4 regions of the Nonomuraea sp. NPDC004186 genome follow, and region 1 is predicted to be linked to each of the others. Evidence: riboswitches for the same ligand, from Rfam matches in the RefSeq annotation. Region 1 holds a riboswitch; each other region holds the start of a gene.
The links. Region 1 has a riboswitch for cyclic di-AMP ahead of ACWEPL_RS58780 (coiled-coil domain-containing protein). Riboswitches for the same ligand answer to the same signal wherever they lie in the genome.
Positions count from the first base shown of each region.

Region 2: it holds a riboswitch for cyclic di-AMP, as region 1 does, so the genes downstream of both, ACWEPL_RS42345 (CHAP domain-containing protein) here and ACWEPL_RS58780 (coiled-coil domain-containing protein) in region 1, are expected to answer to the same signal.
Region 3: it holds a riboswitch for cyclic di-AMP, as region 1 does, so the genes downstream of both, ACWEPL_RS50140 (glycoside hydrolase family 25 protein) here and ACWEPL_RS58780 (coiled-coil domain-containing protein) in region 1, are expected to answer to the same signal.
Region 4: it holds a riboswitch for cyclic di-AMP, as region 1 does, so the genes downstream of both, ACWEPL_RS56770 (glycoside hydrolase family 25 protein) here and ACWEPL_RS58780 (coiled-coil domain-containing protein) in region 1, are expected to answer to the same signal.

Region 1 is NZ_JBSGFQ010000158.1:11,259-15,034, forward strand. Features, by position in the region: gene ACWEPL_RS58770 (DeoR/GlpR family DNA-binding transcription regulator) at 1-467, shown strand, start outside; gene galT (galactose-1-phosphate uridylyltransferase) at 464-1,543, shown strand; cyclic di-AMP (ydaO/yuaA leader) riboswitch at 1,609-1,750, shown strand; gene ACWEPL_RS58780 (coiled-coil domain-containing protein) at 1,756-2,712, shown strand; gene ACWEPL_RS58785 (DinB family protein) at 2,733-3,233, shown strand; gene ACWEPL_RS58790 (ATP-binding protein) at 3,243-3,719, opposite strand.
Region 2 is NZ_JBSGFQ010000072.1:3,034-6,809, forward strand. Features, by position in the region: gene ACWEPL_RS42335 (aldo/keto reductase) at 1-272, shown strand, start outside; gene ACWEPL_RS42340 (Gfo/Idh/MocA family protein) at 292-1,245, shown strand; cyclic di-AMP (ydaO/yuaA leader) riboswitch at 1,363-1,500, shown strand; gene ACWEPL_RS42345 (CHAP domain-containing protein) at 1,514-2,200, shown strand; gene ACWEPL_RS42350 (YoaK family protein) at 2,484-3,230, shown strand; gene ACWEPL_RS42355 (alpha/beta fold hydrolase) at 3,196-3,776, opposite strand, start outside.
Region 3 is NZ_JBSGFQ010000101.1:31,742-35,517, reverse strand. Features, by position in the region: gene ACWEPL_RS50160 (hypothetical protein) at 1-110, shown strand, start outside; gene ACWEPL_RS50155 (hypothetical protein) at 237-371, shown strand; gene ACWEPL_RS50150 (hypothetical protein) at 410-988, opposite strand; gene ACWEPL_RS50145 (LuxR C-terminal-related transcriptional regulator) at 1,368-1,988, shown strand; cyclic di-AMP (ydaO/yuaA leader) riboswitch at 2,215-2,360, shown strand; gene ACWEPL_RS50140 (glycoside hydrolase family 25 protein) at 2,373-3,149, shown strand; gene ACWEPL_RS50135 (DegT/DnrJ/EryC1/StrS family aminotransferase) at 3,193-3,776, opposite strand, start outside.
Region 4 is NZ_JBSGFQ010000141.1:17,057-20,832, forward strand. Features, by position in the region: gene ACWEPL_RS56765 (MBL fold metallo-hydrolase) at 1-1,431, shown strand, start outside; cyclic di-AMP (ydaO/yuaA leader) riboswitch at 1,932-2,076, shown strand; gene ACWEPL_RS56770 (glycoside hydrolase family 25 protein) at 2,088-2,855, shown strand; gene ACWEPL_RS56775 (DUF4142 domain-containing protein) at 3,114-3,776, shown strand, end outside.

The DNA.
Region 1 (3,776 bases):
CCACGTGGGCGCTGGCCCGCCACCTGATCGCCGTCCCCGAGCTGACAGTGATCACCAATTCGATCCCCGTCGCCGAGGTCTTCCACCGCAACCCGCGTTCCGACCGCACGGTCGTGCTGACCGGCGGCGTGCGCACGCCGTCCGACGCGCTGGTGGGCCCGGTGGCCGTGGCCGCGATCCGCCGCCTGCACGTGGACACGCTGTTCCTCGGCGTGCACGGGATGAGCGTGCGGGCCGGGTTCACCACCCCCAACCTGCTGGAATCGGAGACCGACAGGGAGCTGGTGGCGGCCGCCAACCGGCTGGTCATCCCCGCCGACCACACGAAGTGGAACACGGTCGGCATCAGCACCATCGCCGAGCTGACCGAGGCCGACGTGGTCGTCAGCGATGCGGGGCTGCCTGAGGACGCACGCATGGAGCTGGCCGAACGGGCCGGAGAACTGATCATCGCGGAGGGCTCGTGAAGCGCACCATCACCCACCTGGCCGACGGTCGTGAGCTGATCTACTTCGATCAGCGGGACGACGCCGACCGGAGCGCGATCGACCGGCGGGTGCTCGACCCCCGGCCGGTGGCCTCCGAGCTGCGTTACGACCCGCTGACCGAGGAGTGGATCGCGATGGCGGGGCACCGGCAGACGCGCACGTTCCAGCCGACCGGTTCGGCGAGCGAGTGCCCGCTGTGCCCGTCGTCGGAAACGCGCTCGTCGGAGATCCCGGCGTACGACTACGACGTGGTGGTGTTCGAGAACCGATTCCCCTCCTTCTCCACCAATTTCGGGACTTATACAGACGCGGGGGGTCTGAGTGAGGTCCGGCCGGGAGTGGGGCGGTGCGAGGTGGTCTGCTTCACCTCTGAGCATTCGTCGTCGTTCTCCCAGCTCTCCGACGGCCAGGTGGAGCTGGTCATGGAGGCGTGGGCCGACCGGACGGCCGAGCTGTCCGGGATCGAGGGCGTGGAGCAGGTGTTCTGCTTCGAGAACCGGGGCGAGGAGATCGGCATCACGCTGGCCCACCCGCACGGCCAGATCTACGCCTACCCGTACGTCACGCCCAGGACCAGGCTCCAGCTCGCCGCCGCCAGGCGCTACTCGAAGGGGAACCTGTTCGCCGACGTGCTGGCCGCCGAGCGGGCCGCGGGGACGCGCGTGGTGGCCTCCAACGAGCTGTGGACGGCGTTCGTGCCGGCCGCCGCGCGGTGGCCGTACGAGGTGCACATCTACCCGCACCGGCAGGTGCCCGATCTGGCCGCGCTGACGGAGGAGGAACGGTCGGCGTTCGCACCCCTGTACACCTCGGTGCTGCGGGCCTTCGATGACCTGTTCGGCGTGGTGATGCCGTACATCTCGGCCTGGCACCAGGCGCCCGTGCGGCAGGACCGCGAGCTCGGCTACCTGCACCTGGAGCTGTTCAGCATCAGGCGGGCGCCGGGCAAGCTCAAGTACCTGGCCGGGTCGGAGTCCGCGATGGGGGCGTTCGTGAACGACGTGCTGCCGGAGGAGGCCGCCCGGATGCTTCGATCACAGGTAGATCACTATTAGATTTCTAATGGGGGTCGCGTTACTCGTGATCTACCACTAACATCCCTTTTGTGCCTGGCCGTAACAGCAGGCACACGCCTAATCCCGGGCGAGTCGCCCGGGAGCCGGGGACCCATCCGCACCTGGGGTGAATCCACTTCGGTGGTAGGGCACGCAGCTCCCAGCCCGAACCCGTCAGCTAACCCGGCCGGCAGAGGGAGAGGAACATCCACGTGGCGGCTCCGTCCCCCGCGACTCTTGCCATCGGCCTCGTCACCGCCGCAGCCGTCGCCCTCCTGCCGGCGACCGCGGCCTCGGCGGCCCCCAAGCCGTCGGAGGCCGCGCTCCGCGCCCAGCTCAAGCAGCTCAACAGCAAGATCGACAAGCTCATCGAGAAGTACAACCTCAAGCGCGTCGAGCTGGCCAAGGCGCAGGCCGCCGCCAAGGCGGCCAAGGAGCGGCTGGCGGCCGCGGAGAAGACGCTGGCCGCCGCCGAGCAGCGGGTCGGCGACCTCGCCAGGATGCGCTACCAGAACCACGACCCGTCGCTGCCCTCCGTCCTGATGGTCCAGAACGGCGGCGGCGCCGCCCTGCTCGAACAGCTGACGGCCGAGCAGCAGGCTCTGGTCCAGGGGGTGGCCAAGGCCCGCGACGACAAGAAGAAGGCCTCCGACGAGGCCGCCGCGCTGGCCACCCAGATCGGCGTGGACGCCAAGGACGTGACCGAACAGCGCTCCGAGGCCGAGGACATCATCGACGACATCAGGAAGAAGCTCCAGGACCTCGTGCCGCTCGGTCCCGGCCGCAAGTCCGACGGGAGCTGGGCACCGGAACTGCCCTCGGGCTCGGACAACATCACGGCCCGTACGCGGCTGATGAAGGCGGAGCTGGCCAAGAACTTCAAGCTGCCGTACACGGTGGGCTGCTTCCGCTCGGGCTCCAGCGGCGAGCACCCGCTCGGGCGCGCCTGCGACTTCATGATGAGCACCGGCGGCACGATGCCCGCGGCCATCAACAACGCCCTGGGCGACCGCATCGCGGACTGGGCGCTCAAGAACAAGGGCAAGCTCGGCGTCAAGTACGTGATCTGGAAGCAGCGCATCAACATGGGCTCGGGCTGGCGGGCCATGTCGGACCGCGGCAGCGTCACCGAGAACCACTACGACCACGTCCACATCTCGATGTACTGAGCTGGATAAGGTCGGACATCATGACTGACACCCGAATCCCGCCCGCTCTCACCGGCGACGAGCGGACCACGCTGAACAACTGGCTCGAATGGCACCGCGGCACCCTCGCCGTCAAATGCGCGGGCCTGTCGGACGATCAGCTGCGCCTGCGCTCCGTCTCACCCTCGACCATGTCCCTGCTCGGCCTGGTCCGGCACATGGCGAACGTCGAACGATCCTGGTTCCGCCGCGTGCTGAACGGCGAGGACCTCCCCAAGCTGTGGGACAAGGACCGCGACAACGACGCCGACTTCAAGGAAGTGGACGCCGCCTCCGTCAAGGAGGCCTTCGTCACGTGGGAAGAGGAGGTCGCCCGCGCCCGCGCCATCTCGGACGCCAGGCCGCTGGACGCCGTCGGTGACCACAGAGGCCAGGAATGCACCCATCGCTGGATCCTCATCCACATGATCGAGGAGTACGCGCGGCACAACGGTCACGCGGATCTGCTGCGCGAGCGCATCGACGGGGTGACCGGAGAGTGACGGGACCGATCAGGGCTCGGTGCGGAACAGCGCCCACACGGCCTTGCCGCCGCGGGCCAGCGGGTCCCAGCCCCAGCACTGGCTGTAGGTCTCGACGATGTAGAGGCCGCGCCCGTTCTCCGAGATGAAGTCCGGCTCCTTGGGGCGCGGCACCTCGTCGCTGGGGTCGGCCACCGCCAGCAGCACGTGCGGCTGTACGCGCATCAGCAAGAGCTCGATCTCCCGCCGTCCCGCCGCGTACATCGCGTAGCGCACCGCGTTGGTCACGAGCTCCGACACCACCAGCGCGGCGTCGTCGCTGAGTTCGTGCAGGCCCCAGCCCTTCAGGGTCGAGCGGGTCACGTCCCTGGCCGTCTTCACGGAGTCGGCCTGAAAGGGCAGCGGGCACGAGGTCGTGTACGGCTTGCCACCCATGAGCAGGTGGTCGAAGCCCACGTCACGGGTGATTTGCAATGCATCGGCAGTGGCCAGAGGATCCTCCACCATGCTGCCGATACCTCCCCGTTCCGCCCGACTTAGTGCATGTTTGGCCCAATATGCACT
Region 2 (3,776 bases), on a different contig from region 1:
GGAGCCCGCTCGGCCAGGGCCAGGGCCTGCTGAACGACCCCGCGCTGGCCAAGCTGTCGGACAAGTGCGGCAAGACGCCCGCGCAGATCGTGCTCCGCTGGCACCTGCAGCTCGGCCACGTCGCGATCCCCAAGTCGGTCACCCCGGCGCGCATCGCCGAGAACATCGGCGTCTTCGACTTCATCCTCGACGCCGAGGACATGGCCGCCATCGGCGCGATGAACAGGGGCCAGCGGATCGGACCCGACCCCGACACGTTCAACATGACCTGACTCGTCTACGATCTCCCGCGTGCGGGATTTTGCGTGGGGCATAGCGGCGACAGGGAATATTGCGCGGACCGTCGGGGCGGCCATCGCGGCCGAACCGGGCATGCGGGTGGCCGCCGTCGGATCGAGGAACATGGGGCGGGCGCAGGCGCTGGCCGCCACGCTGGGGGCGGAGTCCGCGTACGACTCCTATGAGCGGCTCTGCGCCGACCCGGCCGTGGACGCGATCTACGTGGCGACGCCGCACGCCCAGCACCTGGAGGTGGCCGAGGTCGCCATCGCCGCGGGCAAGGCCGTGCTGTGCGAGAAGCCGCTGGCCGCCACCGTGGACGACGCGGAGAAGATGGTACGCCTGGCGCGCGAGGCGGGCGTGTTCCTGATGGAAGCGATGTGGATGCGGTTCAACCCGCTCGTCCAGAAGATCGCGGCCGACGAGCGCTTCGGCGACCTCCGCTCGGTGCACGCCTCCTTCGGCTTCGCCAAGTCCTACGACCCGGAGCACCGGCTGTGGGCGCCGGAGCTCGGCGGCGGGGCGCTCCTGGACCTGGGGATCTACCCGTTCGGGCTGGCCCAGCTGATCCTCGGCATGCCCTCCGACCTGCGGATCACCGGCACTCTGGCGCCCAACGGCGTCGACGCGGAGGCCGGCGGCGTGCTGCTCTACCCCGGTGGCAGGAAGGCTCTCGTGGAGACTTCGTTGCTCGGGAATTACCCGAACCATGCCAGTGTTGTAGGGACTCAGATGCGGGCGGACCTCCAGGCACCGTTCTGGGCCACGCCGCGGATTCTGCTCTCCGGGCCCTCCATGGAGCCGGAGGAGTACATCCTCGATCCGGCGGACAACGGGTACGCCGGGGAGCTCCGCGAGGTCCGGGCCGCGACGGCCGAAGGCAGGACCGAAAGTTCGATCATGCCGCTCGACGAATCCCTTGCCATGATGGGGCTTCTGGCCGAGGCTCGCAGGCAGGTCGCCTAGCTGGGCCTTTATCGATTTGTAACGCTCTTGCCTTATGCATTACGTTTGAGGCATTCTTGAGACATACGTCCGGTTTGTCCGGACTTGTCCGACCATCGCAAGACACATCACAGGAACGTCCTGTGACCGCTGAATCCGCCCTCGGGCGGAACCGGGGACCCACGTCCTTTGGGGTGAATCGGCACTTCGGTGCCGTAGGGCAGCTTCCACGTCCGAACCCGTCAGCTAACCCGGTAAGCGGCATGGAAGCAAGGAGTAAACCCCCTCGATGGCCAACATCCGCTTTACCTCCGCTGCGAAGACCAACATCGCCCGCGCCCTTCTCGGCGCCACCATCCTCGGGACCGCGTTCGGCGCCCACATGACCAGCGCCACCGCAGCGGACAAGCAGCCGATCGACACCGTCGCCGGCACCGCCACCGTCGCCGACCACGCCGAGCGCTCGCGCGAGGCCAAGGCCGGCGTCACCGCCGGCGAGGTCCTGGCCCTCGCCAAGTCCCAGGTCGGCATCACCGAGAACGCGGCCGGCGGCGGCACCAAGTTCCAGCGCTGGTACGCCAACTCGCAGCGCGCCGCGGAGACCATCGCCCGTGACGGCGGCAGCCGCGCCGACTACCTGAACGCCGCCTGGTGCGCGATGTTCGTCTCCTGGGTGGGCGACCAGACCGGCGCCCGCTCGCAGATCGGCTGGGACGCCTGGACCGTCGCCCACGCCAAGTGGTTCCAGGCCAACCACCGCTTCGGCACCGAGGCCAAGCCCGGCGCCATCGTGTACTTCTCGTGGAGCGGCAGCAAGAACCTCAACGACATCAAGCACGTCGGGTTCGTCGAGAAGGACAACGGCGACGGCACCATCTCGACCGTCGAGGGCAACACCGGCAACGGCAAGGTCGAGGAGCGCGTCCGTCCCAAGTCCCAGGTCGTCGGCTACGGCTACCCCCAGTACCGTTCCTGACCGGACTGTCCCCCTCCAGGCTGGACTTCCCCCAGGCGCCTACTGACCGGACTCCCCCAGGCACCTCCTGGCCGGCCTTCCCCCAGCGCCGAACGAGCGCGCGTCCCGCAACGGGACGCGCGCTCGTCGCGTTTCACCCCCGGCGAGTGCGGCGGCGTGCCGAGCGGAACCCGGCGACCGGTGCCGTTCGGCCGTCGCGTTTCACCCCCCGCGAGTGCGGCGGCCCGTCACCGGGGAAGACCCGAGGCGAACCGCCCGCGACCTCGCCAAGGAGCCGCCCACCATGCCAGCCGCGCGCAGACGCCCCGGAAGGCTGGTGCGGAGTGGGCTGCGACGGATCGCCGACGGGCTCTTCCCGCGCGGCGCCAACCCGCACGGCGTCCTGCCCGCCCTGCTGATCCTCCTGGCCTTCGTCACCGGCCTCGTGGACGCCGTCAGCTTCCTCGGCCTGGGCCGCGTCTTCGTCGCCAACATGACCGGCAACATCGTCTTCCTCAGCTTCGCCCTGGCCGGGGAGGCCCAGATGTCCAGATGGGCCTCCCCGGCGGCCCTCGTCGCCTTCGGAGCCGGTGCCTGGAGCGCCGGCCGGGTGATCAGGCGGACCGCGAACCCGCGGCGGGCGTTCGCCGCCGCCACCGCCGTACACGCGCTCCTCGTCGCCGCCACCCTCGCGATCGCCCTCACGGCCGGACACCGCACGACCTGGTCCCAGGCGGCCCTCATCGTGCTGCTCGCCTGCGGCATGGGCCTGCAGAACGCGTCCGTACGCGCGCTCGGCGTACCCGACCTGGTCACCAACGTCCTCACCACGACCCTCACGAGCCTGGCCGCCGACACGCCGGGCCGGGCCGCCCTGCGTCGATCCGCCTCCATTGCCGCGATGTTCCTCGGCGCCCTGACCGGCGCCCTCCTCCACCTCACGACCGGCCCCGCACCCGCCCTGGCGGCCGCCCTGGCCCTGCTCACCACCGTCGCCCTCGTCGCCCGCAGCGGTCTCAGCCGAGAAAGAACTCCGCCAGCGCCCGGGTGACCCCGGCCGGATCGTTCTCCATCGGGATGTGCCCCGCCCCGGGAACGCGCACCAGCGTCGTGTTCGGCACCTCGGCGGCGAAGCGCTCGGCGTACCGGACCTCCTGGAACGTGTCGTCCTCCCCCCACACCAGCAGCTTCGGCGTCCCATCGGCCCTGAGTGCGGGCACCAGGTCCAGCGTGTAACGGCTGTCGGCCGCGCCCGCCAGCGCCATCCACGACCGGCTCACCCGCGGGTCGTTCCACGGATCAAGGTAATCGGCCAGCTCCGCCTCGGTGGCCGGCCGGGCGAGCGCGGTGGTGACCGCCTTGCGGCGGGCGGCCAGCAGTTCCTCCACGGTCGTGGCCGCCACCACGGCCGGATCCCGGTAACGGGCCACGCCGGGCACCGGCCAGGAGTCGTATGTGACCGAGTTGACCAGCGCCAGCCGCCGCACCTCTGGCCTCCCCTCCACCAGCAGGTGCTGGGCGACCGCACCGCCGATGTCGTGCCCCGCCACCGAGAGCCGCTCCCCCGCGCCGACCGCGGCCGCGAACCGGGCCACCC
Region 3 (3,776 bases), on a different contig from region 1:
GCGGCGCTCCCTCCTGGGCCCCCGGCTCACCGACCGCGGCGGCCTATCTCGCCTCCACGGCCGCCAACGGGTTGCTGCATGGTTGCAACAACGACTCCAGACGACAGTAGGCAAGGTTGAATGCCTTCCCCGAGGCGGTGACGTTGCCCGAGCCGGGGCCAATCTCACATGGTTCCCTCAGGCTTGGAGGGCTTGGGACGGCGGTGCGAGTGTCGCCGGTCGATGATGACCAGGCTTTGCACGATGCCGTACGGATGGAGGGCGAGGTCGAGTCCGCCGGTGACGGCAGCGATGCTCTGGCGCGGCCGGCGAGCCTGCGGGCGGAACTGGTGGTGCCGAACGCGCTGATGCCGCGCCTCCCGCAGCCCTGACCTGCTCCAGTACGGGAGTCACATCCCGAGGCCAGGCATTACGCGAAAGACAGTCGGCGGCCCTTGAACCGCGGGTGCTTGGTCTCCCAGTATCGCCAGCCTTCGACCCTGGCGGGCACGTTGGCGATTCCCGAATCGATCCGGACGCGGCGGCACGTGCCAAGGACGGCCCAGGCCGACCACCCGATGCGGTAGCCGAAGACGCGGTACGACAGGTTGCCGTACATGCCCTTGCTGACCTTTCTCTCATATTCGTGTCCGCCGAAGACCTTGTGCGCTTCTTGAAGAGAAGAAAACCCCATCCTTCGCAATTTGCGAACCAACTCGCCGGTGCTGACCTCAGCTTGCCTGTCGTTAAATCCCTCGATGGCGGCGCGCACTTGGTGCTCCCGTGTGATCTCCACCTTCATTGACCCACCGGGGCCGTCGATGTAGCGGGTGCGGGGCACGAGGAAGTTCCTCGGTGAAAGCCGATCGGCTCTGATGAAGGTTCGCGGTGAGCACCGGCCGCGGCCAGGGTCGAGGCTGTCGTCCTGGTGGTCGACGCTTTCTGCGCGCGCCGAGAGAGGCAAGGCAGCGGCCATGACCATCGACAGGCAGCCGCCCATGGTCGACATGGTCATTCTTCTGGCGGAGCGACGCACCTTCGGCCTACCAGGAGCGACTACGGCTACTTTTCGGGGAATTGGCGTGGACATGTACCATTCCTTCCGAAATACGAGCCGTGATCGCGACCGCCCGGCAGGCCGGAGAGCGGCGCTCTTCGCCCGCCGAGCGAGCCGACGAGACTCGTACGATGCTTCCAGCCGCCGTCAGCCGCTCCATGACGCCACGCCGCAGGCTTATCCCATTCAGGGGAAGAGCCGGTGAAAAGTATGAAGATCAAGTCGCCTGTCTACACAGATGCTCCCGATACCGAGCCATGCCCCATTGGGACCAGGCGACCCCGAGCGACGCAACGAAGGTCAGCATCCCGGTGATCTCGAAGAAGGCGTCGTGAGGGACCTCGAATTTCACCGGAAACAGGCGGCGCAGGGATTCCTCGGAGGCGCCTACCAGGTGAAGCACCTGCTTGGCCGTATGGTTGTAGGCCCCTTCGACCTCGACGGGATCGCCGCCACCCGGCAGCTCTCCCGGACCGCGCCCGACGTCAAGATCCTCATCCTCACCACGTTCGAGCAGGACGACTACATCTTCGGCGCCCTGCGTGCCGGCGCCTCCGGCTTCCTTCTCAAGCGCGCCCGCCCCGAGGAGCTGATCGCGGCGGTGCACGCGGTCGCGGCGGGAGACGCGCTGCTGTCGCCGTCGGTCACCCGCCGCGTGATCGACCGCATGGCCCGGCAGCCCGCCCCGGACCTCGCCGACCAGGCCAGGCTCGACGCGCTGACCCCACGCGAGCGCGAGACCCTCGAACTCGTCGCCCGCGGCCTGTCCAACCGGGAGATCGCCGCCGCGCTCGTCGTCGAGGAGTCCACGATCAGGACCCACGTGAAGCGGATCCTGATGAAGCTGGGCCTCCGCGACCGCATCCAGGCCGTGATCTTCGCCTACGAGACCGGCATCAACCGCCCCGGCCACACCGCCGGGACAGCACGGGAGAGTTCCGGGCCCGCTTGACCCAGCCGAGCAGAAGCGAACGGGGACGCGTCGCAAACCTTTACCTGGCTCCGAACCTGCTACCGGCAAGGCGTTTCGGGCCCGATACACCGGAGATCGGATTTGTCCCGCTTGCAGCATCCATGGGGAGATATATACCTTTACGTACCTGTGATAAGCGCAGTGACCAACCTTTCCGTCGCTGCGTTGCCGTTTCGTTGACCAGACCGTACGCCGCCCCCAGCGTCGCGTACGGCCGCCGAATCCGCCCCCTCGCGGAACCGGGGACCCATTCTCTTCGGGGTGAATCGGACGCCAGCCCAGGCTGCGCCCGTAGGGCACTTCCACGCCCGAACCCGTCAGCTAACCCGGTAGGCGGCATGGAAGCAAGGAGTCAATACCCTCATGCTCAAGCCCCGGCTTGCCGCACTCGCCCATTCCCTCAAGAGCCACCGCGCTCTTCCCGCCAAGCACCTGAGCCTCGCCATCACCGGCGCGATCCTGGCCGGGACCGCCGCCCTCACGGGCGCGACCGGCACCGCGCTCGCTTCGACCACCGACCACGACGCGCGGCACGAAGCCAAGCAGGGGACCAGGGCGTTCACCTACGGCGTGGACGTCTCCAGGTACGAGTCCCAGTACGACTGGGCTGCCAGCCCGGCCCAGTTCGGCATCATCAAGGCCACCGAGGGCACGTCCTTCCGCGACTCCTCGTTCGCCCGCCACTGGCGCGAAATGGGCAAGAAGGGAATCGTGCGGGGTGCGTACCACTTCGGCCACCCCAGCAACAACCCCATCGCCGAGGCGGAGTACTTCCTCGCCATGGTGAACTCGCAGCCCGCCAAGGCCGGCGACCTGCTGGTCCTGGACCTGGAGACCACCGACGGCAAGTCCGTGGCCGAGGTCAACACCTGGGCCAAGACCTGGCTGTCGCACGTGAAGGCCAAGACCGGAATCACCCCGATGATCTACAGCGGCTGGAACTTCGCCAACACCTACGGCAAGGGCCTGGCCCAGTACCCCCTGTGGGTCGCCCACTACAGCAAGGCCAAGGGCGCCATCACCCCGCCCGCCGACTGGAAGTCCTGGGCCATCCACCAGTACACCGAATCCCCCATCGACCAGAACGTCTCCGCGCTGACCCCCGCCCAACTGCGCGGCCTGGGCCGTCCTGCCGCCTGAGCTGCGGCGCTACCGGGTCTCGCTGATCTCCCTGGTTTCGTTGTCAGGCGGGCCGCGCCGGTACCTCGGGTGACGAGAGCGTGGCGAGCACCGGCCAGGCCTGTTCGGCCTGCAGCGGATCCACGGGCAGCACGTGTCGGGCCCACCAGTTCGCCGCCTGCGGCAGCGGCGAGGGCTCGATCAGGCCGGGGGCGTAGTCGTCGAAGGGTGGATCGTAGATGTATCCGGTGATCACGCCTTGTCCCCGCAACGCTTCGATGGCACGCTCGCGGTTCTCGACCAGCAGAGGCACCCGGAACAGCGGCTGGTCGATGTGATCCCGTACGGCAGGGGCGGCCATGGGGAGACCGGCAAGGCTCGCCACTCCTGCCAGGCGACGTTCCCTCCGGCGGTCCATCACCTGCATCCTGCGGAGCGCGTAACTCTCGGTCAGGCTGCCGGGCCTCGCGCGGTAGTGGTGGTTGTCGGCGCGGATCCAGGGATCCAGCGCGCCGACGCCCGCCGCCGATGAGGCCAGACCGCCCAGTCTCGGGGCGAGCGCGGTACGTCGTAGCTCGATGCGGTGGCCCTGTCGGCTTTCCAGCAGCCCAAGGGCGTGGGACATGTGCCACGCGGGCAGGGACAGCA
Region 4 (3,776 bases), on a different contig from region 1:
CAGGTCGAGGTGATCGAGACCTCTTCCCTGGGGGACCGCAGTTATCTGGCCCATGACGGGCGCGTCGCGGTGGTGGTCGATCCGCAGCGCGACATCGACCGCGTCCTCGCCCTGGCCGGTCGCCTGGGGGTGCGGATCACCCACGCGGTGGAGACCCATCTGCACAACGACTACGTCTCCGGCGGTCTGGCGCTGGCCCGGGTGAGCGGGGCGGCGTACCTGGTGGGCGGGGCCGAGGAAGTCGGCTTCGACCGCGTGCCGGTGTACGACGGAGATCGGATCGCCGTCTCCGAGCGGATGTGGCTGGAGGCGGTGACCACGCCGGGACACACCTTCCACCACCTGTCCTACGTGCTGGCCGGTCCGGGTGGGCCGGAGGGGGTGTTCACCGGAGGATCGCTGTTGTTCGGCGGCACCGGGCGTACCGACCTGCTGGGCGCCGAGCATGCCCGCACCCTGGCCCGCCACCAGCACGCCTCCGCGCGGCGGCTGTCCGGCCTGCTGCCCGACGGCGCGCGGCTCTGGCCGACGCACGGGTTCGGCAGCTTCTGCGCGGTCACGCAGTCCGGCGCGTCCGCCTCGACCATCGGCCGGGAGAAGGACGTCAACCCGGTGCTGCGGATGGAGGCCGACGACTTCGTCACCCACATCCTGGAAGGCCTGGACGCCTACCCCGCCTATTACGCCCACATGGGCGCGCGCAACGCCGCCGGAGCGGAGCCGATCGACCTGACCCCGGCGCGGCCGGCCGACAGCGCTGAGCTGCTGGCTCGCCTGCGGGCTGGCGAATGGGTGGTGGATCTGCGCTCACGCAAGGCGTTCGCGGACCGGCACCTGGCCGGCACGCTCAGCTTCGGCCTGGACGGGCCGATGGCGACCTGGCTGGGCTGGCTGGCCCCGTGGGGCACGCCCCTCACGCTGCTCGGCGAGTCGGCCGAACAGGTCGCCGCCGCCCAGCGCGAGCTGGCCCGCATCGGCATAGACCGCCCGGCCGCCGCCTCGACCGGCACCGTCGAACAGTGGGCCGGACACGACCCGGGCCTGATCGCCGAGCTGACCACCGCGACCTTCGCCGACCTGGCCGCCGCCCGCGCGGGAGAACGGGCCACCGCCCGTGCAAGCGAACCGGCCATCTCCCGCGCGGGGGAACCGGTCGGCGGCCCGACCGTCCTGGACGTGCGGATGGGCAACGAATGGCGGGCCGGTCACGTGGCCGGCGCCGTGCACATCCCGCTGCCCGAGCTGCCGGAGCGCCTGGCCGAGGTGCCGGAGGGAACGGTGTGGGTGCACTGCGGCACCGGCTACCGGGCGGCGGCGGCCGCGAGCCTGCTGGCCCGCGGCGGCCGCCAGGTGGTCCACATCGACGACGCCTACTCCCGGGCCGCCGACGCCGGCCTGCCCATCACCACCCCCGACGAGGCCCCCTCTTGACCACCCTCGGCCCCGGCGACACCAGGACGCCTGCCGCGATCCGGCGACGCACCGGGATCCGGTGACCCGCCAGGATCCCGTGACCCGCCGGGGCCGATCGACGTGCGGACCCCCGGAGAGTTGGAGCCCGCCCACCTGCCCGGCTCCCGCGTGCCCGACGGCGCCGCGGACGTCAAACGATGGCTGGAGTCACGATTACCCGTAGAACGGCGTTTGGTCACAATGGCAACGCATGAATGGCCTGCCCCACCCGTGCCGAGATCATAAAGGCCCGGAAGCGACTCCCCCGATTCTTTGCCAAGCACCAGAATCCCTACAGGCACGGCATTTCAGTGCCGCCCGGTCGCCGACACCCGCGAATCGGATTTGCACTACTTGCACCATCTATGGATATATGTCTATCTTTTGCCTAGTTGCGGCACGGATGTGGCGCTCTTTCGCCGCATCGTTGCCGCTTCGTTGACCGGACCGCGCGCTGCCCGAAGAAGCCCTTCGGGGACAGCGTCCGGCCGCCGAATCCGCGCCTCGCGGAACCGGGGACCCACGTTCTTGGGGTGAATCGGACGCCAGCCCAGGCTGCGCCAGGTAGGGCACTTCCAGGCCCGAACCCGTCAGCTAACCCGGTAGGCGGTATGGAAGCAAGGAGTCAATGCCTCATGTCCAAGCCCCGGCTTGCCACAATCGCCTACATCCTCAAGAATCACCGCGATCTCCTCACCAAATACCTCAGCTTCGCCGTCGCCGTCGCGATCCTCGCCGCAACCGCCGCCATCACCACCTTCGCATTCGCATCGCCCACCGAGCAGAGCCCGGTGCAGGCGACTCGTCATGGAGCCGGACCCCTCATCTACGGCCTGGACATCTCCAATTACGAGCCTCTGTACGACTGGAATGCCAGCCCGGCCAAGTTCGGCATCATCAAAGCCACAGAAGGCACGTCCTTCCGCGACGCCTCATTCGCCAGGCACTGGCGCGAGCTGGGCAAGAAGGGCATCGTGCGCGGGGCGTACCACTATGGCCATCCCCGCAACAATCCCATCGCGGAGGCCGAGCACTTCCTGTCCGTGGTGAACTCGCAGCCCGCCAAGGCCGGCGACCTGCTGGTCCTTGACCTGGAGACCGCGAACGGCAGATCCGTCGCCGAGGTCAACGCCTGGGCCAAGACGTGGCTGTCGTACGTGAAGGACAAGACGGGGATCACCCCGATGTTCTACAGCGGCTGGAACTTCGCCAACAAGTACGGCAAGGGCCTGTCCGAGTACCCGCTGTGGGTCGCCCACTACAGCAAGGCCAAGGGGGCCATCACCCCGCCCGCCGACTGGAAGTCCTGGGCCATCCACCAGTACTCCGAGGTCCCTGTCGACCAGAACGTCTCCGCGCTGACCGCCGACCAGTTGCGCGGCCTGGGCCGCCCCACGGCCTGAGCCCACACGGCGGGTCCGCACCGCGATCGGGTGGACGCCGCCCCGCGTGCTCCTCTCGGCCCGGAGGAGCTCGCGGTGGACGCCGGTCACGGATGGCACCGGTGAAGGCCGCCTCGGACAACGGCTGACCCCGGCAGTCTTGCCCAATGCAAATCTTGCACAATGCCATGAACACTCACGCACCCTCCCGCGTATCCCTCAGTGACCGGCACCACTCACGAAGGCCGCGTCCAAGGGACCGGAAGGGGATGACGGCGTATGCGACTCCTCGACAGCCGTCGCGCTCTCATCAGTTGCGGCATTGCCGCCCTCTGCACTCTGACCGCCTGCGCCGGCTACACGCCGACGCCCGTCTCTGACACCGCCGGCCTGAGCACCGAGCCGACCGCCGGCCTCAGCACCGAGCCGACCGCCGTCGAGACCGGACCGACCGACGCACCCACCGTCCAACCCGTGGAGGACGAGCCGGAGGCCCGCACCCGGCAGACCAAGTGGGGACCGCTGTCCGAGGCCGACCAGGAGCTCATCAAGAAGGTCCGGCTCGCCAGCCTGTGGGAGATGCCCATGGCCCAGGACGCGATACAGCGCGCCAACAGCGCCCGCGTCCGCCAGGTCAGCAAGGAGATCGCGGCTCAGCACGACATGCTCGACGGGCAGGTTCGCGACGTGGCCGCCAAGCTGAAGGTCAAGCTGCCGGTGAAGCCCACGCCTCAGCAGCAGGACTGGATGACAGATATTTCCGGCAGGTCCGGATCCGCCTATGACAAGACGTACGTCAAATGGCTGCGCCTGGCGCACGGACAGATCTTCACCCTGATCGGCACGGTACGCGGCACCACGCAGAACACCCTGGTCCGGCGCTTCTCCGAACAGGCCAACGCCGCGGTGCTCAACCACCAGCGCCTCCTGGAGAGCACCGGC